DNA from 4 places in the Maridesulfovibrio zosterae DSM 11974 genome. Region 3 is predicted to be linked to each of the others. Evidence: predicted binding sites of a transcription regulator. Region 3 holds the regulator's gene; each other region holds the start of a gene.
The links. The regulator sigma-54, encoded in region 3, starts transcription at its own class of promoters, with help from an activator protein. The targets are predictions, from matches to a motif close to CTGGCACGGNNNNTGCTT.
Positions count from the first base shown of each region.

Region 1 (5,851 bases), on a different contig from region 3:
ATTGACCTATTAAAAACAAAGCACACTTATTATAATCGGATAAACTTAACATTTCTTTAGGTTGAAAAAGAAAAAATATTTTAAGTTTAGGCCCCCAAGGATTAAATAAACTTCATTATATCATATGGAAATATCCTTCCCCCTCTTGCCATCCTTTCCACAGGTCTTATCCTTTTGTAATCAAAATTTTGTGCAGATTCATTTCATGAAAAATAAGCACGTAGAATCTTTTTTTAAGAAACTTACTGAATATACGTCTTCATTATGAACCGAAGATAAATAGATGAATCAGGAGATAAAAATGGAACTCAGAGGTACTACCATTCTGGCAGTCAGAGACGACAAAGGAACTGCCATGATAGGTGACGGACAGGTTACTATGGGGCAGGCTATTGTCATGAAGCACTCTGCTGTCAAAGTCAGAACTCTTTATAATGATAAAGTCATGGCCGGATTTGCAGGGGCAACGGCCGATGCTTTCACTCTTTTTGAAAGATTCGAAAAAAAACTTCAGACATATGCAGGCAACCTTGTTCGCTCAGCCGTAGAAATGGCTACTGACTGGCGCACGGATAAATACCTACGTAAGCTCGAAGCCATGATTATGGTTGCAGATGGTGAACATATTCTGATCATCAGCGGCAATGGCGACGTAATTGAACCAGATGATGGAGTTGCTGCAATCGGTTCAGGAGGAGCTTATGCTCTTTCTGCTGCCCGTGCGCTCCTGCGTAATACTGACATGCCCGCCGCAGAAATTGCTAAGAAAGCTATGGAAATAGCTGGCGAAATCTGCGTCTACACCAACGGCAACGTTGTTCTTAAAACACTAGAAAAATAATCTTGCAAAGGCCGCACAATGAGTAATCTTACACCTAGAGAAATCGTATCTGAATTGGATAAATTCGTCATCGGTCAGGCTGATGCAAAACGTATGGTCGCAATTGCCATGCGTAACCGCTGGCGCAGACAGCAGCTCCCTGCAGAATTGCGTGATGAAATAGCACCTAAAAATATCATAATGATGGGCCCGACCGGGGTCGGTAAAACAGAAATCGCCCGTAGACTGGCTAAGCTTTCCGGCTGCCCTTTCTTTAAAGTTGAAGCAACTAAATTTACAGAAGTAGGCTACGTTGGGCGTGACGTTGAATCCATGATCCGCGACCTGATGGAAATAGGCATAAACCTTGTCCGCAAAGAAGAAATGGAAAAGGTCAAAGTCAAAGCGGAAAAAAATGCTGAAGAACACCTGCTCGACATTTTGCTTCCATCATCTAAGCCTGCACAATCAGGAATGGGATTTTTTAATAATGAAGAACCGCAGCAGGAAGAAAAACCTGCAATTGACAACTCTTCAACCCGTGAAAAGTTCCGCCAGATGTGGCGTTCCGGTAAACTTGATGACCGTGAAGTGGAGATAGAAGTAACCATTCAGGGCGGAACCGGAGTTGAAATTATGTCCATGCCGGGCATGGAAGATATGGGCATGCAGGTCAACGACATGATTGGTAAAATGTTTCCAAGCAAAAAAAAGACCCGCAAAGTTAATGTTCGAGAAGCATATGAAATTTTGATCCAGCAGGAATCAGATAAACTGATCGACATGGACAATGTAGCCGAGCTGGCCCGTGAACGCGTTGAGCAGACTGGAATTCTGTTCATTGATGAAATAGATAAAATAGCAGGTAAACATGAAGCAGGCAGCAGTTCTGCAGATGTTTCTCGTGAAGGAGTTCAACGAGATCTGCTCCCCATAGTGGAAGGGTGTGTTGTTAATACAAAGTACGGCATGGTTAAGACTGACCATATTCTGTTTATTTCAGCCGGAGCATTCCACTATGCCAAACCTTCGGATCTTATTCCAGAGCTTCAGGGTCGCTTCCCTCTGCGAGTTGAACTTTCTGCACTCGGCAAAGATGAGTTCTACAGAATCCTCACCGAACCTCAGAATGCTCTGACTGTTCAGTACAAAGCCCTCCTTGAAACTGAAAAAGTTACCATTGATTTCAGCAAGGAAGCTTTGGAAGAAATTGCCGGAAACGCTCAGAAAATCAATGAAGAGACTGAAAATATCGGGGCGAGAAGACTCTATACAATCATGGAGAGGATACTGTCTGATCTTTCTTTTGAAGCACCTGATAGACCTGGAGATAACATCATAATTGATAGAGAATATGTTCAGAAACAGCTAGTAGATGTTATTGAAGACAGAGATTTATCTCGTTATATTTTGTAACAATTAGTCACATAATATAAAACACAATAAAACGGGAATCTTATCGCAAGGTTCCCGTTTCTTATTATCTTTTTAAAATTGTAGGATACTACAAAATATGCTACTTCTGAATGTATAGCCAATTGAGGACAGTTGTATTATCAGATTACCGGAAATAGTATGAATAAAATGAGCACAATAACTAATCCACCTAAAATCAGGGGAGCTTTTTCAACAAAAGCTGTACAAGAAATAGGTACGGGAACAACTAAGCGTAAGATTGTTCAGACATTCATTTACTATGTAGAAGAAAAAGATAGTGGCGAAATTGCTATACGTCCCTTAAATGATAAAAGTGTTCCAAGCGGTGAAGAACAGTACATCAGTAAGGAAGAATTACTAGAATCCTTCACACCAGAGCTGGAACTCTACACTTCAACAGTTTTTCCTGCCATAAAAGAACTTAACAAAGCTCTCGCTAAGGGAGACCGCCAGCGTCAGTCTGGAAATACTTTTACCGCTGAAATGGAATATGACAAAGCCCTTAACATTGATGAAGATAATATCCGGGCTAATTTCGGCATAGGTCTTTGTTACCTTGACCGCTGCGATGATGAAAAAGCTGCAGACATATTTAAACGGCTCGTAAATTTAGATGCAGCATTTGAGAAGGAACATAAGCATCTTTTCAATGAGTTTGGCATCTCTCTACGCAAAAATGCCATGTTTGATGAAGCTGTTGAATTTTATACCAGAGCTATCGGCCTGACTGACGATGACGAGAATATTTATTTCAATATTGCCCGCAGTTTATATGAAAAAGGGAAGAAAACGGAGTCATTACAATATCTTGAAAAATGCCTGCTTTTGAATCCTGAATCGACTGCGGCAAATAAATTAATCCGTCATCTTCATAAAATGCTCAAAACATAACCTTACGTAGTCCCTTCTTAATCTCTTCCAGTATAAATGGACTTTTTTTCCTTACATTTTCTTTATATATCCACACAACGCCTTGATATTACTTAACCTAAACTTTAGGCACGGCCTTTGCTTATAACAAAGTGACCGGATTTATATTCCGGCTTTCTATGGTTTAACAGGATTCGGAAGATCAACAAATTCAGTCCCGAACCTATCAAGGAGTTTTCTCATGGCTTTCAGCTCAATGTATACAGGTGCAACAGGTCTCAAATCACATGGGATACTTATGCAGCAGATTGGCGCAAACCTCGCCAACGTAAATACGACTGCCTACAAGAGCGGCGATACTTTCCTTGAAACTCTTGCCAGCCAAAGCCTTTCCGGTTCAATTTCAGGTGTTGTAGCAGGCGGAGGCTCCAATACAGTTGGGCAGATTGGAATGGGAACCAGAGTTTCGACTACCCGAATAAATTTTGCAGAAGGTTCATTTGAAAGAACCAATAACAGTACGGACCTTGCTATCGGTGGGCAGGGATTTTTCCGTGTGGCAAATCCTGCTAAAAATGAAAGTTTTTATACACGTGCTGGAAGCTTCCACTTTGATAAAAACGGGCAGCTTGTCGATAATCATTCTAATATTTTGCAAGGCTATAAAATAGATGAAAACGGCGTCATAGGAACGACTTCACAAAATATAGTACTTCCCATGAAACCCGAGCTTGATGCCAACGGTAACGAAATCATGACTGTGAAATCCGACCCGAAAGCAACTACTGAAGTCTCAATGCGTACTAACTTAGATTCTAATGCTACTGATAACAGTGAATCCGAAACCAATCCATTTTTCTCTTTGCTTGAAGAATGGAACGGGACAAATGACCCACCACTTGCAGCAGACAAATATGAATATAACTCAGCACTTCAGGTTTACGACAAAAACGGTAACAAGCAAGATCTGGTTGTATATTTCGATAAAGTAACCAATGACGGTGATTCTTCAGATAAGATGCACTGGGAATATATTGTGACTGTTCCTCCGGGAAGTGATGCCAGTGCTCTAGGCGGCACATCATCAGCAGGACTGCTCATGACCGGAACTTTGACTTTTACAGGAGACGGAACCCTTTTGAACCAGAGTGCATATACTTTGCAGGATGGCGCTGACGCAAAGTCCCTGAGTAACTGGAGTCTAGCAAATATTAACAGCAACGGCATCCCAAATTTTGATTTATCATTTAAAGGAGCTGACGGAAGCACCAGTTCCCAGACAGTTTCACTTAATATGGGAATATCTTCATCTTCAGATTCGTGGAACCAATCAGGTGTAACTGCAGCCAGTGTTGGAAGTAATGCTTCCAACCTTCCGGGTATGACTAACGGAAAAATAGATGCAATGGCTACAACTGCCTACTATGGATCATCATCAACTATAAGTCAGTCTCAGAATGGATTTGGGGAAGGATATTTGCAAAACGTTGATTTTAACTCTGACGGTATCATGATAGCGCACTTCTCCAACGGACTCAGCACAGAGCTATACCAGGTCAACATGTACAATTTCAAAAATGAATTCGGTCTCCGAAGAGAAGGTTCAAACTATTTTACTGCCACAGAGGGATCCGGAGATGCTATTGAGGGCGTGGCTCGTAAAGAAGGGCTGGGATCAGTAGCCGGGAGCAACCTTGAAAGCTCTAACGTTGATCTGGCGGAAGAATTTGCCCATATGATTTTGAGCCAGCGTGGATATCAGGCCAACTCGAAAACCATAACAACATCTGATCAACTAATAAACATAGCCCTTGGTGTTAAGAGATAAGACTCATAAAAATTAACCCCCATCAGAACATCTGATGGGGGTCTTTGATTGGCGACAGCCAGAATCAATCCAGTATAAAACTAATCTCTTATCTTCTGGGCCAGCAAACGCAAATGGCCGCGCTCTTCGTCAATACACTCTTCCACAAACTTCTGCTCTGATTCAGGAACCATTCTTTTCAACTCAGTGAAAAGAAGTATCGTGTCCTTTTCAAAGCGCATTGCCGCTCGCACTGCATCTTCAAAAGAGAAATCAGCATCCTTGAAAGCTTTAGTGTAGTCAAAATTAAATACGTCATGAGAATCAACCAGCGCCATAACATACTGGGTATATTCTTCGTAGTCGCTTCCCGGAGGAACTTCTATATTTCCGAGACGGTCACGCATACCACGGAAAAACATTTCGTGTTTTGACTCTTCCTCAGCAAAAAAATCAAAAAATTCCTTAGCGGCAGGATCTTTTGCTTCATCAGCTGCCAGCAGATAAAAGGCTTGACCTTTCTGCTCAATTCGCATGGCCAATTCAACAACTTCGTTAGCACTAAAAAAAGTTACCATTTCAACTCCTCATGGATTTTAAATCTATTTATCGTGATCATTTTGCCTGCTTTAATGAAATAAAATCAGACGAATCTCTGCAAACAGATGGTCATTAACGATAATATTAAACACAGAAGGCAAAAGCGCAACTGGAATCGACTAAATTATCATAAAAGTTGTCTTTCGAATTTTTCTAATTCAATGTATAAAAAGATAATGGATTTATTGCATGAAAAAATGCAAAAAGAAAAAAGTGCTTTTCAATTCCGATCAGCCTTTTTAAAGTCATATCAAATAAGAACCAAAACTGATAATATATTTTCAAGCAACTAAGCAGGGGGAAAAATGACAACAGAA
Region 1 covers NZ_AUDC01000012.1:322,123-327,973, forward strand. The annotation lists gene hslV (ATP-dependent protease subunit HslV) at 302-841, shown strand; gene hslU (ATP-dependent protease ATPase subunit HslU) at 860-2,236, shown strand; gene H589_RS19410 (tetratricopeptide repeat protein) at 2,396-3,148, shown strand; gene H589_RS0108410 (flagellar hook protein FlgE) at 3,369-4,955, shown strand; gene H589_RS0108415 (ferritin-like domain-containing protein) at 5,036-5,512, opposite strand; gene H589_RS0108420 (aminotransferase class I/II-fold pyridoxal phosphate-dependent enzyme) at 5,840-5,851, shown strand, end outside.
Region 1: H589_RS0108410 (flagellar hook protein FlgE) is a predicted target of sigma-54. The motif match lies at 3,254-3,271, and genes of this name have one in related genera.

Region 2 (5,851 bases), on a different contig from region 3:
TAAAGCAGTCCCAGTAAATCTAATGGTTCATCAAAAACGATTTTTGCTCCAGCATTGATAAGCTCTTTAGCACCGCGAAATCCCCATCCAGCACCAACGGCTATCATACCTGCATTAACAGCCGTCTGAATATCCACGTCAGAATCACCCACAAAAACAGTATGTTCAGGTTCAACGCCCATTTCTTCGGCAAGTTTGATAGCTCCATCCGGGGCTGGTTTCAAAGGTACGTCCGAAACTCCACCACGAACCGCAAAAAAGTCTGTATCCGGCAAAAACTTTTTCACTGCTTTTTTTGTGAATTCATCAGGTTTATTGGAAAGCACTGCAATTTTCTTATCTGCGCTGGACAGAGCCGAAAGCACTTCAAGAACTCCTAAATATGGCCGGGCAATAGTATTCAGAACACGTTCAAATTCTTCAAGAAGAGCTGGAAAAATCTCGTCATGATTTTCTTTGTTGCGCTTGCTTTCCGGAAGAATACGCCAAGCCAGTTTTGCGGCACCTGCGCCCACAAAATTACGATATGCCTCAACCGGGTATTCAGCATATCCCTGACTTAAAAGAGCCGCATTCCCGGCAGCCGCAATTTCTTCCAGAGTATAAAGTAAAGTACCGTCAAGATCGAAAATAACTGCTGAAAAATCCAATGAATATTTCATTTTTTTGTTCTCCGCATTTAACTGGTATAGTTGGTCATAGTCTTTTTATTGGATTCAAATAATCAGAAACCAAACAACATCGTTATACGCAAAATATCAACTATAATTTCATACAATACATCATGATAAAAAAACAATGTTTGATACATATATGTAAGTTTGCTCTTTAATAAAATGCAATATACGATAAGAAATACCGTTTTAGTAAATTTAATATCATAAAGTATTAAACTTTATTAATCATCCTTATTTGTGATTTTAAAAATACCCTACATTAAAGATACATTGACTACTCTGATCTACATAAGAAGTGCAACTGATGCTTAAAAATTTAATTAAAGGCAAAGCTATGCAACCTGATTTGAGGCAGCATATAATCAACTGTGTAAGTTACGCAATTGTTGTTGTTGACAAAAACTGCGTAGTAATAAGCATGAACAATGTGGCTTTGGAATTCTTGAAACGCCGTGACCGCACAACGTCGATAGGTATTCATGTCGACCAGATACTCCCCATAGCTGCACCATTTATAAAAAAAGGACTGGGTTCAGAAGAATTCCGGGAGGGATCAGGAAGAATTGTTAAAAAAGGTACTGAACTATTCTTCGAAATAACTCCTCTGATCATTGAAGAAGAACTTGAAGGAGCGGTTATCAGCCTCCAGAAGCCATCTCGCTTTGAAGAACTGGCCGTCGAGCTTAGCTCTTTTCAAGAAATGGCGGCTAAATTACAAGCAATTTTTGACTCATCAAGTGACGGCATCTGGGTTACAAGCGGTGAAGGAATTGTTACCAACATGAACAAAGCCTCAGAGGTCCTTAATGGAGTCAAAAGCGCTCAGGTACTTGGAAAACACATTGATAATATCGTCAAAAAAGGACTCATAGATATTTCAGTATCAAAGGAAGTACTCAAAACAAATCATCAGATCAGCATGTTGCAAAACATTACTAAAACAGGACGGCAACTCCTCTGCACAGGAACTCCTGTTTATGACGGTAAAAAAAATCTTTCCATGATCGTAGTTAATGAACGCGATGTAACTGAACTGCTTGATTTAAGAGAACACTTGAAGACGGCACGGGAAATCACCGAAAAAGCTCGAACTGAAATTACCAGCCTGAATATGCTAGAACTGGGACAGGGTGAATTTATTTCTGAGAGCAAATCAATGCACCGTGTGCTGGGAAGCGCTCTCAAGCTGGCCCAGCTGGATGCATCAGGTATCCTGTTGCTTGGAGAGTCAGGAACGGGAAAATCCATGCTGGCAAAACTTCTTCATCAGCAGAGTCCCCGCTCATCAGGCCCATTTCTGGCTATCAACTGCGCCGCTGTACCGGAACAGCTCTTTGAAGCAGAACTTTTCGGGTATGAAAAAGGAGCTTTTACCGGGGCCAAGGAAACCGGAAAGGCCGGACTCATGACCCTTGCGGACGGAGGGACTTTCTTTCTTGATGAAATAGGTGAAATGCCTCCCTCAATTCAGGCCAAACTTTTAAAATGTATCGATGAAAAAGAATTCACACCTCTTGGGGGATCTTCACCCAAAAAAATAAACTGTGTAATCATTGCCGCAACAAACAAGAATTTAGAAAAAATGGTTAAACAAAAACAGTTCCGAAAAGATCTGTTTTATAGACTTAATGTTTTCACGCTCACCTTACCTCCTCTACGTGATAGAACTGAGGATATTTTTGCGCTATCCAGTGCCTTCCTTGACAAATACAATCATAAGTATGGCAAACGTAAGACTCTTTCACACAAAGGTCTAAGGATTTTAAACAATTATTCCTTCCCCGGTAATATCAGAGAGTTAAACAGCCTGATAAAAAAGGGGGTCGCCGTGGCCGAAGAACCACTTCTTGATAACTTCCTTGAACAGACTATCCACGGAGAGAGCATAAGCGGATATAAATTCTCAAGAGACTCCTCTTTAAAAGAATCTCTGGAGCAGGTTGAGCTTGAAATGCTCAAAGAAGCCCAGCGAGCATGTCTGACGACCAGAGACATGGCCAAATACCTTAAAATCAGCCAGCCATCGATTGTACGAAAATTAAAAAAATACGGCCTGAATCATCATTAAAATTTATCTTGATTCAAAAATGGTTCAAAATTTAAGCAAATTACAACTACGCTTCTTTGCTAGCTTACTACTTGCTTTTATTAACTTACTATGCGGTTCTATTTTTAATTCTTGCAGTAAAAAAGTTATTCAATACTTTTTTTGATTCATAAATAAATCAAAAATCTTCTTACATAAGCATTATTTCACCGTTTTTGATTCATTTGTGAATCAAAAACTAAGATCAGCAACGCAGTAAAAATTATTAACTAGTTGTAATATATGAATATATTATTATGGCATATTAAATGCTTTATCAGTCCAAAATCAAAAAAGGACGGTTACAGACATGAGTAAATCAGAAACACTGCTGGAAAGACGTAACAAAGCAGTTGCTCTTGGAGTAGGCAATTTGGCCCCTGTTTTTGCTGATCGAGCCCAAAACTCGGTAGTCACCGATGTTGATGGAAACGAATACATTGATTTCGTTGGGGGGATAGGCGTTAACAATGTAGGTCATTGCAACGAGAAAGTTGTTGCTGCCATCAAGGAACAGGCTGAAAAACTTATCCACTCATGCTTTCACATTGCAATGTATGAATCGTACATTGCCTTAGCTGAAAAACTAATTGAAATTACTCCCGGTGATTTCGAAAAAAAAGCGGTTCTCCTTAACAGTGGAGCAGAAGCTGTAGAAAATGCGGTTAAAATTTCACGACTAGCAAGCGGCAAAAGCGGTATTATTGTTTATGAAGGAGGCTTTCACGGGCGTACATTGCTCACCATGAGCATGACCAGTAAAGTCAAACCCTACAAATTCAAATTCGGTCCTTATGCACCTGAAATATACAGAATACCTTATCCATACTGTTACCGCTGTCCTTATGGTAAAGAATATCCTTCCTGCGATATCCATTGCGCCGAACAGCTTAAAAGCTGGTTCATAGGAAACGCAGCACCTGAAAACATCGCCGCCATAGTCGCTGAGCCGATTGCCGGTGAGGGTGGTTTCCTCACTCCTCCACCTGAATATTTCCCAAGAATCAAAGAGATATGTGCAGACAACGGAATTTATTTCGTTGCTGACGAAATCCAGACCGGCGGCGGACGCACAGGTAAATTTTGTGCCATCGACCATTGGGGAGTCGAACCGGATCTTATGACCATGGCAAAAAGCATTGGCGGCGGCATGCCCATCTCTGCTGTAGTTGGCAGAAAAGAAATCATGGACGCAGTGCATCCCGGCGGACTTGGCGGAACGTATGGCGGCAACCCTGTATCATGCGCAGCAGCCCTGGCAGCAATAAACGCTCTTGAAAATGAAGGTATTCTCGAAAAGGGTCAGGCTCTCGGTAAGAAAGTCAAAGATGTATTTAACAGCTGGAAGAAAAAATACTCAATAATCGGTGATGTTCGTGGCCTTGGAGCCATGATCGCACTGGAAATTGTCACAGATAAAGACAGTAAAACCCCTGCCCCTGACCTTACCAAAAAAATAGTTGCCGAAGCGGTAAAAAATAAACTGCTTATACTGTCCTGCGGTAATTTCGGCAACGTCATCAGAATACTTGTACCACTGTCAGTAGATGACCAGACTTTAGATAAGGGACTGTCTATTCTGGAGAAAGCAATCATTGAACAAAGTTAATCAGCAGAAATCAGGTTAAATACTGAAGATTTTTGTAATTAATTTTTCACCTTAAACAGGAGATTCAAAATGAAAAGTTTCAAATTAACTCTAGGCGCAGTATTGCTCTGCTTCATGACTTTAGGACTCAGTTCTTTCGCTCTGGCTGTTGATTCTATTAAAATAGGCAACATTCTCCCTCTGTCAGGACCTTCAGCTGCAGTTGGTCAGCAGGGCAAACAGGCCAGAGAAATGGCTGTTGAGGAAATCAATAATGCTGGAGGGATCAAATCTCTTGGCGGTGCCAAACTTGAGATGCTTTATGCTGACTCAAAAAGTGATCCTAATGTAGGTGTCACAGAGGCAGAACGATTCATTAATACTGAAAAAGTTAAAGTTCTTACAGGCTGCTGGAACTCAGGTGTAACCTACCCGACATCTGCTGTTGCCGAGCGTTACGGTATACCTTTCATTGTTCCTGTATCAGTTCGCGACACCATAACTGAGCGTGGATTTAAAAACGTATTCCGCATTGCAGCCAAAGACTCATGGTGGGCAAGAGACCAGTTCGCTTTCCTCAAAGATATGTCAAAAGAATTCGGAACTGAACTCAAAACAGTTGCCATGGTCTATGAGAACGGGGACTGGGGAACAGGTCTTGCTGCACAGTGGAAAAAATTGATAGAAAACTCCGGATACAAAATTGTTCTGGACGAACCCTACCCTTCCAGTGCGACCGACCTCACACCTGTTGTCAACAAAATCCGCCGGGCCAGACCTGATATTCTTTTACTGACTTCCAATGCTGCCGATGCAATTCTGCTGACCAACACCATGGCTAACTATAAAGTTCGCCCCAAAGTAATTCTCGGAACAGGCGGCGGACATGCAGACCCGACATTCCTAAGTGGAACAGGTGATAATGCCCAGTACATCTTTGATATTGTTGAGTGGGAAACTGACATCAACAAACCCGGTGTGAAAGAAATCAATGAGAAGTACAAAGCGAAATACGGCAATAACCTCACAGGTGAAGCTGTAGATGCTTACGTATCCGTATACGTTCTTGCGGATGCGCTCGAAAGAGCCGGGTCCACTGATGCTGATAAGGTTAGATCCGCTCTCGCAAAAACCAATCTGAAAACAGGACCGGCAGCGATTGTCTCTTACGACGCCATTGAATTCGATGAAACCGGCCAGAATAAATTTGCTTCTCCGGTAATTGTACAGGTCAATAATCTGGGCAAAGGCCTTGAACGCATCACAATCTGGCCCAAATCCGCACGCCGTGCAGGATACACACCCGTATTCCCCATTCCTAAAAAATAAATTCTTAACCGGGGGGAGGGGGAGTGCATCCCCTCTCCTCAAAATAGTCTTTGCATCCTTATAACTAATTAGCATTGGCGGTTTCTATGGATTTTGCATTTCTCTTACAGGACATCATCAGCGGAATTCTAATGGGATCCATCTATGGTCTTATCGCGCTGGGCCTGACAC
Region 2 covers NZ_KE384344.1:50,692-56,542, reverse strand. The annotation lists gene H589_RS0118195 (HAD family hydrolase) at 1-662, opposite strand, end outside; gene H589_RS0118190 (sigma 54-interacting transcriptional regulator) at 982-2,745, shown strand; gene gabT (4-aminobutyrate--2-oxoglutarate transaminase) at 3,074-4,372, shown strand; gene H589_RS0118180 (ABC transporter substrate-binding protein) at 4,442-5,680, shown strand; gene H589_RS0118175 (branched-chain amino acid ABC transporter permease) at 5,767-5,851, shown strand, end outside.
Region 2: gabT (4-aminobutyrate--2-oxoglutarate transaminase) is a predicted target of sigma-54. The motif match lies at 3,021-3,038, and genes of this name have one in related genera.

Region 3 (5,851 bases):
CTTACCGGCCCCAGAAAGTCCACTTACAACTATGACTGGAAATGAATCAATATTTTCCACCTAAATTACTCCTCAACATAGTCATGATATTTGTATTTTGATCCAGCTTAAGTCAATCATCCGTATAGAAACTAAATAAGCAGTTGCTTACATTTCCCAGCTTTTGTAAAGAAGTTTATAAGCCCGCAAAGTAAATTAGCAATGACTTTCGTTCATTGCTAATTATATTAAAACTTATTCACTGGAATCAGTTGAGGCCTAGCAGCTTCAGCAATTCATCTTTATCATTGGTATTTATAAATGCCTGCCGAAATGCTTCATCTTTAAGCTGCCGTGATATTTGTGCCAATACTTTTAAATGAGTTCCGGCTCCCTGTTCAGGAGCCAGAACCATAAAAAATATTTTGCACTGTTTCATGTCCAACGAGTCAAAATCGACACCATCAGCAGATCTGCCGACAATTACAACAATTTCTTCAAGACATTCCAGTTTTCCGTGGGGGATGGCTATGCCATCCCCTATACCGGTTGTTCCAAGTTTTTCACGATCAATCAGGACCCGCATGGCTTCATCCACGTCAATTTCAAGACCTGTGCCTTCAAGAGCGGAAACCATTTCCTTTAGAACTTCAGCCTTTTCAGAGCTTTGCAGTTCATAAATAACCAGATCCTTTACCAGATTATCACTTATATTCATCAGTTAGTATCCCGGGTCAATCAAACCGAAGTCGCCGTTATTACGACGGTATATTACATTAATAGCTTCGTTATCCGCATTTCTGAAAACAAGGAACTCATGATCAAGAGACTGGAGCTGCTCAGCAGCTTCATCAATACTCATGGGCTTAGGCACAAAGGAATCTGATTCAACAATTACAGGTTCTCTGTAAACGTCTTCTTCCGCATAGCTCAAAACGTCCATACGAGCAGGAATATCTTCCTTACGTCTATGACTCCTCATCTTTTCACGTGCGCGGCGAAGCTGGGCTTCGAGCTTGTCCAGAACCATATCCACGGTGGAATACATGTCCTCGGACACCTCATATGCAGAGATCTGCAAATGATCAGAGCTCAACACAACTTCTGCAACATGCCTGAACTTCTCCACTGAAAGATTCACCTGCATTTCAGTGTTATCAGGGTTTGTTACAAACTTGACAAGCTTGGAGAATCGAGTGTTTGCATATTCCTTCAGATGTTCAGATGCGTCGAAGTTCTTAAAGGTAAATACAATGTTCATAAAGAGCCTCCTTCGTAATGGGTGAATATGCTTGTTCTCCGGACTTACATTAGAAAACCTTTTTCCTCTTGGACGAGGACAGGATTCCCATTGCAGTCCTGTACTTGGCTACAGTCCTTCTCGCGATGTTGACTTCAAGCTGCTGTTTAAGCAATTCAGCAATTTTTTCGTCACTGATGGGTTTCTTACTGTTTTCTTCACTGATCAATTTTTTGATCGTTGCTTTTACAGATTCAGAACCGACCTGAGAACCATCATCAAGACCGAGAGCACTGTTAAAGAAAAATTTAAGTTCAAAGATCCCGTGAGGTGTCGACACATACTTATTTGTAGTGATGCGGCTCACCGTAGATTCATGCATCTCAATATCTTCGGCAACCTCCTTCAAAATAAGCGGTTTTAACTTTGTAACACCTTCTGAAAAAAAACCTCGTTGAAATCTTACTATGGATTCCAGGACCTTATACAGGGTTCTCTGCCTCTGATACAGGCTCTTCATGAGCCACTGCGCCGAGCGCATCTTTTCCTGAAAATATTCCTTATCCTCTCCCTTAGTGGATGCCAGTGTCTCCACATAAAATGCATTCATCTGCAACTTTGGAAGACCGTCTTCGTTTAAAACTATGACAAAATCACCATCATATTCATAAACATAAGCATCAGGGCTGACATAGAAAGAGTCTCCGCCTGAAAAACTTGCTCCGGGTAAAGGATCAAGTATCTGCATCAAGTCAAGATAACTCTTTAAATCTTCCATACTAAGCTTGAATTTACGGGCCAGAGGCTTATACCGCTTCTTTTCCAGATCATCCAGATGATCCCGTACAAGTGAGACCAGAATAGGATCATCATCAAGCTTAAGCACTTCCATTTGAATCAGTAAACATTCCTGAGGAGTACGTGCAGCCACCCCCACAGGGTCGAATCTTTGTATCCTATGCAGAACCTCTTCAACTTCTTCGATTTCAGCATAACACGTTTCACAGACTTCTTCCAACTCAATCCTTAAAAAGCCACCTGAGCTAAGATTACCAATAATGCAGTCGCCAATGGCCACTTCCTTTTCAGTAAAATCAGATAAACACATCTGCCAGCTCAAATGTCCATCAAGAGAAGTTGACTTGGTCAATCGTGACTCAAAAGACATTCCGTCTTCAAATGCTTCTGATTCACGTGATGATGACTGCTTGGAAGTACTTGAAAACTCACCGAGATAATTTTCCCAGTCAGCATCTTTGGAAATCTGAGCATCTTCAGCTGTTGCTGTTCCGGCATCAGCATCAGGAGAATCAGTTCTTTCAGCTGCCTCTGCTTCCTCAAGGATCGGATTTTCCATTAGTTCCTGATGAACGGAATCAACTAACTCCAATCTGGAAAGCTGCAACAACTTGATTGCCTGCTGCAACTGAGGAGTCATCACCAGTTGCTGAGTAAGCTTTAATTGTTGTCTAAGTTCCAACCCCATAAATGTCCGCCACCTTCGTAATTTAATACAATATATTCAATTAGAAATAATTTTCGGCAAAAAAAACTAAGTCAGCCCTTTATAAATTTGCTCTTCACTACTCTATGGGCTTATCTAAAGTATGCCACACTACTTTGCAGCTTGCAACAAGTTGTACAGATTTATCTGTAATTACTGACTTTTTTAATTTACATTAAGACATATGAAAAAAGTGTACCAATGTTCTTCAAAACTGTAAATCAGCAATGACAAAATTAATAAAAACTAGCAAAAAAATGCCGAATTCCAACAGGAATCCGGCATTAAAAATATCCACATTTCTATAGCAGTGTAGCTTATAAACTGAAACTGTCACCCAGATAAAGACGTCTGGCTTTGGTATTCTTCACAATACTCTCAGGTGAACCGTTGAGAATAACCCTACCCTCGTATACCAGATAGGCCCGATCACAAATGGAGAGTGTCTCACGGACGTTATGGTCAGAAATAAGAATACCCAGCCCCATATCTTTAAGGCTGGAAATAATATCCTGAATATCAATTACCGCGATAGGGTCGATCCCAGCAAATGGTTCATCGAGAAGGATGAACTTGGGATTGTTGATCATAGCCCGAGCTATTTCCAAACGTCTCCTTTCGCCACCTGACAGATACATGGCTTTCTGGTCAGCCAGGCGAAGAATATTAAGCTGGTCAAGCAATTCATCAGCTCTCTTACCGACGGCTTTACCTGAAAGTCCGGTATGCTCGATAATAATTTCCAGATTTTTACGCACAGAAAGCTTTTTAAAAATAGAACTTTCCTGTGGCAGGTAACTGATTCCCTGACGGGCTCTCTCATGCAGAGGCAGTCTGGTAATCGTTTTTTTATTGTAATAAACCTCACCGGAAGTAGGTTTAACAACACCGACCAGCATATAAAATGTAGTAGTTTTACCTGCCCCGTTAGGACCAAGCAATCCCACAACTTCGCCTTCACGCACGGTAAGATTGATACCGCGTACAACTTCTTTCGGTCCGTAACATTTGACCAGTTTCTTGGCGACAATTGAATTCATAATATTCCCATATATTACAGATCGGGGCTTAGGGGCCTACGTTTTTTGGAGTATAGAAAATCGCCTCAATAGGCTTCTTGCCACCAACAACTTCAGAGCGGTTTTCTTTAAGATAAAACTTGATAAGGTTACCCTGTACAAGGTTAGGACCATCCTCCAGTCTGGCATTACCTTCCATGAGAATAATGGAATCTGCCACAATATAAGTAAGTTTGTCACAATCGCCTTTGCGCTTGTTCATGACAACCTTAACATTGCCCTGAGCAACAATTCTTTTTATCTTTTCCTGTGTATCGGCAAGGGAATCACCATCAGGTCGCAGGTGAGCGGTCAAAGTATCAGATGTAAGGGTAACATCAAGGCGAACAACTTTCACATTACCGGCAAAAATAATGCTGTTATTGTTCTCGCTGAAAGTCATTTTAGTAGAAGTAATTTTGATAGGCACATCATCAGGACCGCCTGCGGGCTTTCTCTTTACCGGAGTATCTTTTTTCTTTTCCGCAGGAGCCTGGGATTGCAGATATGTTCCATAAACATAACCTATGCGTTTAGCCTCCTGCCCTTTTACAGTTTTAAATACAGGGTACCATTTACCTTCCTGAGCACCTACAGTAACAGCATCACCTTGCTCCAACTTGTCAACTATGAGAGATTTTGCATCGGGTTGCGACCGGACATTGAGTACCGCCATGGAATACATGGTTTTAGTTACAACAGGAGCATCGAGAATCTCCTGCATAGCATCTTCCATCGCATCAAGCTTATCTTTACGTATAGCCTCATCCGTAATCTTTTTCTGTTTAACGGCTGCAATCTCAGCTTTACGGGCATCAATACCGGCCATTTGCTGCTGTTCAAGATTTTTAGGATAAGCGGCTAAAAAAGGTCCCCATGCATAACCCCAGACAGGAGTATCTTTCTTTACAAGAGTATCGATACGATAAAGAGCGTACATTCCACCCTTTTCAGCTCCAACCTGAGCTCGATGACCAGGACTGAGAATGCCTACAGTCTTAGAAGTTGAAACAGGCTTTTCTATTACATTAATTTTTCGCACAGCATAACGGATGCGGGCATCATCGAGAGCAATGTCAACCTGCTCTTTTTTTACATAACCCAAAGCTCCCGCTTCAGAAGTAACTTTTCCGTCTGCTTTAAAAACTGCGTACCAGCCGTCCCTAAGAAAACCGACCTTAATTTTATCACCGGTTTTAAACATTCCTCCTGTGGAGGATTTTACTGTGCGCTCAAGATAATATTTTAAATCTTTGCCCAGATAACGGACATCACCCCAGTCTACGAGGGGACAGTCTGATGAAACAGGAATTACTACTTTTTTAGAAATATAACCTACAGGATTTTTCAATTCTCCATCAGCAGCCGGATAGACAGGAAGCCAGCCTTTTTTTTCCTTACCAACTAAAAAACCCTCGGCAGGAGAAAGAACCCATACGACAGGTGCTTTCAAAGAGGGAGTTTCCCTTATATTAGCAATATATTTCGTAACATTAAGTTTAGATTTATCATATGCATGAGCCTTAGAGCCTACGGCAAGTGCGAAAAAAAACACCATACAGGCAAATGTATGGAGTAGAAATACAGAAAATGAACGACTGCGGAACAATGAACTTCTTTCAGATGTGCTAATCAAATGATTACTCGCTTCTATTATATTTCTTAATGCTCTTTTCATAATGATTTATTCAGGCATTGCCACCATATTCGGAGAAATAAGTGCTTCCATTCCATCTTCAATCATTATTTCACGGGTGACAAGATTAACCTTCACCCTTTTGGACATTATGTATACGGAAGGACTCTGCACTTTTACATTACCTTCCAGAAAAAGCATATTATCTTTAGGCTTAAAATTAAGGCGATCAGACTTAAGCTGCATGTCTCCATAGTGGCCTTGCACGGTATCCCAGAGTTTCAGCCCCTCACCTTTCTGACTGACTTCACCATGCAGAGCACGTACAAAAACTTCTTTACGGTCACGCCCCAGATAGTATGTTACGCGAGGCTTATCCGCTATGACCAATCCATTTTCCTGATCATAGTCAGCACTTCCGGCCCTCAGAATCC
Region 3 covers NZ_AUDC01000016.1:6,611-12,461, forward strand. The annotation lists gene rapZ (RNase adapter RapZ) at 1-60, opposite strand, end outside; gene H589_RS0110165 (PTS sugar transporter subunit IIA) at 248-697, opposite strand; gene hpf (ribosome hibernation-promoting factor, HPF/YfiA family) at 701-1,240, opposite strand; gene rpoN (RNA polymerase factor sigma-54) at 1,290-2,705, opposite strand; gene lptB (LPS export ABC transporter ATP-binding protein) at 3,041-3,763, opposite strand; gene H589_RS0110185 (LptA/OstA family protein) at 3,792-5,417, opposite strand; gene lptC (LPS export ABC transporter periplasmic protein LptC) at 5,466-5,851, opposite strand, start outside.

Region 4 (5,851 bases), on a different contig from region 3:
TATCATTGAACCAGCTGACTATTCCTTTTGAACTCATAAAACCTCATCACTGGATCATAAATTAAATACAGCTTGGAGCTGTTATTTCGTACGGAAAGTAATTCGCCCTCTAGTCAAATCATAAGGAGAAAGTTCTATCTTAACTTTATCACCAGGCAAAATACGTATATAAAATTTACGCATCTTTCCTGAAATATGCCCAAGAACAACATGCCCGTTTTCAAGCTCCACACGGAACATAGCATTAGGCAGTGCTTCCTGCACAATGCCTTCAACCTCAATGGCTTCTTCTTTAGCCATAACATCCTCCGTCTACAAACAGCAATTAACTTTAAACACATTCGCTGAAATACAGTGTGAATTTGATTTACAATCATACGCTCTTTCTAGCAATACACAAACGCCGAAACAGCAATAAAATTTAAAAGAAAAAACAAAGAAGCTGATGAGTAATAAAATTAAAATCGTTTTAACGCGGAGATGCACCAACTTTTTCTAAAGCTTCCATTATTTTTTCGACAAGATTATTAAGAGATCTACGATCAAGAGCACTTGCAGGAATTCCATGTGGATAGCTGTTCTGCATGAGTTCGCGCTGCTCATCGTTAAGCTGATCCCATTTATTAAGCACAAGTATACTGGAAACTTCACCTAAATCCATATCAGTAATAATTTTTTCTACAGCTTCAATCTGTTCATCAACTTCCGGGTGAGAAGAATCGCACACATGGAGCAGAACATCAGCAGCTTCAAGTTCTTCAAGAGTTGCTCTAAAAGCTTCTTTAAGTTCCTTGGGAAGCTGGCGAATAAATCCAACAGTATCGGTCAAAATAAGTTCTTTATCCATAGGAAAACGGATACGTCTGCTTGTTGGATCAAGGGTTGCAAAGAGTTTGTCTTCAGCAAGAACAATACTGTTTGTCAAAGTATTCAGCAAAGTTGATTTGCCGGCATTAGTGTAACCGACTAATGAGACTACGGGAACCCCTGCGCGGGCACGACGTTCTCTGGTAAATCCACGCTGTTTACTAATTTTTTTCAGTTCATTCCCTAATTTAGTCAGCTTATCAGTAATACGACGACGATCAATTTCAAGTTTTGTTTCACCTGGGCCACGACCGCCAATACCACCCATCAATCTGGACATGGCTCTATTTTTACCGACCAGACGGGGCATTGTATATTTCAACTGTGCCATTTCCACCTGCAGTTTTCCTGCACGGGTAGTGGCATGCTGAGCAAAAATATCAAGAATAAGCTGAGTACGGTCGAGAATTTTGCGTTCAGTAAGTTTGGCAAGGTTGCGCATCTGCGCGGCAGAAAGTTCCTGATCAAAAAGAACCACTTCAGCATCAGCCTGCAAAGCGAGAACTTCAAGCTCTGCCAGCTTACCCTTACCCATAATAAATTTAGGATTAAGTTTTTTGATGCGCTGAACTAAGCGCCCTTCAACTTTAAGTCCGGCAGTATCTGCCAAATCTTCAAGCTCATCAAGGGAACGTTCCTGAATTGATTTTGGATCGGTAGAAACACTGACTACAATTGCACGCTCTCGTTTATCGGTAGTATCGCGTGTACGATCTGCCCTGCGAAATTCGTCTTCAAGAGCTTTAATCTGAGCAGGGAGATCAATATCTGCACGATCCCACCGCGAGGGAGGCAATTGTTCATATGCTTTTTCACTGGAGCCAGGAGGAAGAAGATATGCGTACTGAACAAAATCAGGCTCTCCGTGAGAATCAGATGCCATAACCGTGACACTGTCCAGTCGCAGAAAAACCATATCCATAAGGTCTTCTTCAGACAGATTATCGCCGGCAATATGGGTGTGCAGAAGACGCAATCCTCTAAGACGCCCTTCGGACTGACGAGCTCTGGGGAGTTCCGGAATATAGATAGAGGAGGGATCACCCACCAGAATCATTTCAGGTTTACCCTGACGATTGATCAGCAAACCTATCTGGCGGCCAATTTCATGGCTCAAAAATGAAAGCTCACGAGCCTGTTCATTTGAAAAACCACATGGATCGCTGTAACGGCGATCTGCCAAGCGGTTGATTCTTTTGAGTTCACTGGGCTTCAGACCCTGAGTGTTCCCTTTTGCTTTAAGAGCTATGGCTGAATCTTCCTTTACCCACAAGGGATGTTTTAAATTAAAAAAAATGAGACGTCATAAAACAGACGTCCCATTTAAACTATCTAAGCATCATGATCTGCCAAATATTTGGCAATCATCGCATCGTATTCTGAAACAAGTGCAAAAGTCTCCGCAGCAAGATCTTTTCTAAGAGACAAAGAAACCTTACCATCATTCTTTTTCATATCGTCAAGAATGCGGGGATAATGTACCGGACTCGGTACAACCAGAACAGAATGAAAATTTTTGGCTGAAGCACGCAGCATTGTAGGACCACCGATGTCGATCTGCTCAACAGCGTTCCTAAGATCCTGCCCTTCACTTACAGCTTTGGCAAAATTGTACAGGTTTACACAAACCATATCGATCGTCTTGATACCATGCTCGTCAAGAGTCGATAAGTGTTCAGGATTGTCTTTATCCGCAAGAATACCGCCATGCACACTAGGATGCAAAGTTTTGACACGGCCGCCCATAATTTCAGGAAAACCGGTAACATCACTTACAGACTTGACTTCAAGTCCTGCATCAAGAAGCATTTTTCTTGTACCACCAGTGCTGATAAGTTCAACACCGAAGCCGACCAATTCAGACGCAAATTCAGCAAGACCGGATTTATCAGTTACACTGAGAACTCCGCGCTTAATAGGCAACATATCCATTAGACATCTCCCAAAAACAGTTTTTTGTGGAGTTGTGCCGGATTTACGCACCAAAAGCAAGCATCTGTATATAGCTTTTCCCTGTAGTCGGTCCCCGTCCTCGATTAACACTTATCGAGGACGGGACCAACCGGGAGGGGATCGGCTTTATATAATGGAGCCTTATGAGCTAAATCTGCTCAAGAAGTTCCTTTGCCGCAGCATTTGCGGGATCCATTTCAAGGATCATTTCAAGCTGCTGAACAGCTTCATCTTTTTTATCCATGCAGATATAAAGACCTGCAAGGGAATAACGTACTTCATGCTTCGCAGGATCTATTTCAAGAAACTTTTCGAGAAAAGGAGCTGCTTCAGCAACTCTTTCAGCCTCGTGCCCTATTCTGATAATTCCAAAAAGAGCAACCATATTACTTGCGTTAATCCTGAGAGCTTCAGAAAAGTTGTCAAAAGCCTCTTCCTGCCGTGATGTTTCCATCTGAATAAGCCCCATTCCAGCGAAGCTCTTATCGTTGACCTCTACTGCATGAGCTTTTTGATAAAGCTGCATAGCGGAATCATATTCACCACGCTGAACGGCAATAGTTGCGAGACCTATATAAGGATCAGGATGAACCCCGTTGGACCCTGCTGCCTTCTTGTAATAATCTTCAGCCTTATCCAGTTCGCCCATGAACAGATAACACTCACCGAGTTCCTTGTTAATTTCATAATCTAGATGACTCATAATTCCCCTCCGGAAATTTTACCGCTGATTCATATTTGGCGGCATTATTTTCGACCGATATTGGTCTGCAACAAACAATGCAACCTATGTGCCAAAATCTTTTTTACCTAGTACTACATTATAACAATAGAAACTTTTACACTGACTATTTTCCGACACAGCACTACTTTCATACATTTCTTCCAGTATAAATAACTTTATATAACAAACACATACAAACGATGGAACAACTTTTGCTTATACACAGTCACTTAGTTTTACATTCACTTTTCCTGAGCTAAACAGCACCAGGAAATTTTTGCAGGAGGATATATAAATGAAAGGAATGTTCGAAGGTTACGTCGGGTTAACTGGTAAGGTACTGGACCTGAGATTACAACGTCAGAATCTTGTCGCCTCCAATATCGCGAATATCAACACACCGGGTTATAAGGAAAAAAAGATCGAATTTGAAGGCGAGCTGCAAAAAGCTCTTGGTCTTGATGCTCAAGGTAACATGACCAAAACCAGCAAAATGCATATTCCGACGGCATTTAATGCCGGAACCTTTAACGGAAAATTTCTCTCCAACTTTGAACCCAGAGTTGTCCACGGGGAAAACGCAGTAGACATGGACAAGGAAATGGTAACCATGGCTAAAAACACACTGCAATACAATGCGCTGACTCAGGTTATTTCAAAAAGCTTTGAAGGCATGAATAAAGTCATCCAGAGCGGAGCAAGATAATGAACTTCATGACAGCACTTGAAATCGGAGCGTCAGGACTCAAAGCACAGCGCGAGTACCTGAACGTCGTGTCGATGAACATGGCGAACTCCAGAACAACACGCACTGAAGATGGCGGGCCATACCGCCGTAAAAGTGTTGCCATGGAGTCCAGCCCCCTGCTCTCACCTTTTGATTCCGTTATGAATCAGGAACAAAACAAAATGCTTCGAGGCGTAACTGTTCGCGGAATCGTTTCTGATACACGGCCATTTAAAGAAGTGTATGAGCCCAACCATCCGGATGCAGATAGTAAAGGGATTGTCAAATACCCGGACATCAACATTGTCGAAGAAATGGTTAACATGATCACCATCAGTAAATCATACGAAGCTAACGCACAGGCTGTTGATTCAGCTAAAAACATGTTCAACCGTGCCCTTAGAATCGGTATGACTTAAATTTGACTGAAATTTGACAACGAAGAACTGACCGACACCAAGGAGATATAAAATGGCAATCAAGAACGTAGCAATGCAGGCATACACAAACGCTCTTCAGACCCAGAAGAATTTTGAGAAGAAGTTTGACAAGACGATGGAGATGAATAAGCCTCAAGGCAATTCATTTTCAGAGACTCTGACAAGCTCACTCAAAACAGTTAATGACATGGAAACTGAAAAAAAATCCATGATTGCAGACTTTGCATCAGGTAAAAATCAGAATGTTCATGAATTGATGATATCCATGCAAAAAGCCAATATTGCCATGACCATGACCAGCACAGTGCGCTCTAAAGTGATGACCGCTTATCAGGAAATGCTGAAAATGCCTTTCTAGGATTGATACATATAGTATTAGCCATAGGCACGTAACACATCTCCTTGGTATAGTAGCTTACGTGCTTTGATAAAAGCAGCCTTCACAGGATCAGTGTCAAATTTCAGGTATAATCTGTAGTAATCTTTCTGCTGCTGGGATAATTTTAATTATCCCAGCAGCAGAAAGATTACTTGTTACCAGCCGGAATTTTCTAACTTTTTCATAGACATTTTATTGTCATCTCCCTTCACAGCACATCAAATACGAATTAAAACTCACTCATAAGATACTAATATAATTAAGACTTATAACATTGGGCCACATATTGCATTTCTCCTTGAAAAATCGTCAGGAGTTTAATTATGCCCAATTTTATCGCTGAATATCTGAGTAAGTTTCAAAATTTCTGGACCGACCGTACTGCTGCCCAGAGAATAATGATCGGAGGCCTCGCAGCTACTGTAGTTATCGCGTTTATCCTCATGGTTTTCTGGCTTAACCAAACGGAATACCGTGTTCTTTATACAAAATTATACTCAGAAGACGCTTCCCGCGTCGTGGGCATCCTTCAGTCTACCAAAGAGCCATATAAAATTCAGGATAACGGCTCTACCATTCTGGTTCCAGCAGACAGAGTTTATGAACTGCGTCTGAAAATTGCCGGTGAAGGAGCTCTTCACGGACAGGGCATCGGTTATGAGATATTTGACCAGGTCCAGATTGGACAGACAGACTTTATCCAGCGCATCAACTACCAGCGGGCATTGCAGGGAGAACTTGCAAGAACCATCAGCGAATTT
Region 4 covers NZ_AUDC01000012.1:156,599-162,449, forward strand. The annotation lists gene H589_RS0107630 (cold-shock protein) at 1-37, opposite strand, end outside; gene infA (translation initiation factor IF-1) at 82-300, opposite strand; gene hflX (GTPase HflX) at 470-2,083, opposite strand; gene H589_RS0107645 (IMP cyclohydrolase) at 2,200-2,799, opposite strand; gene H589_RS0107650 (tetratricopeptide repeat protein) at 2,969-3,523, opposite strand; gene flgB (flagellar basal body rod protein FlgB) at 3,840-4,250, shown strand; gene flgC (flagellar basal body rod protein FlgC) at 4,250-4,690, shown strand; gene fliE (flagellar hook-basal body complex protein FliE) at 4,743-5,069, shown strand; gene fliF (flagellar basal-body MS-ring/collar protein FliF) at 5,414-5,851, shown strand, end outside.
Region 4: flgB (flagellar basal body rod protein FlgB) is a predicted target of sigma-54. The motif match lies at 3,745-3,762, and genes of this name have one in related genera.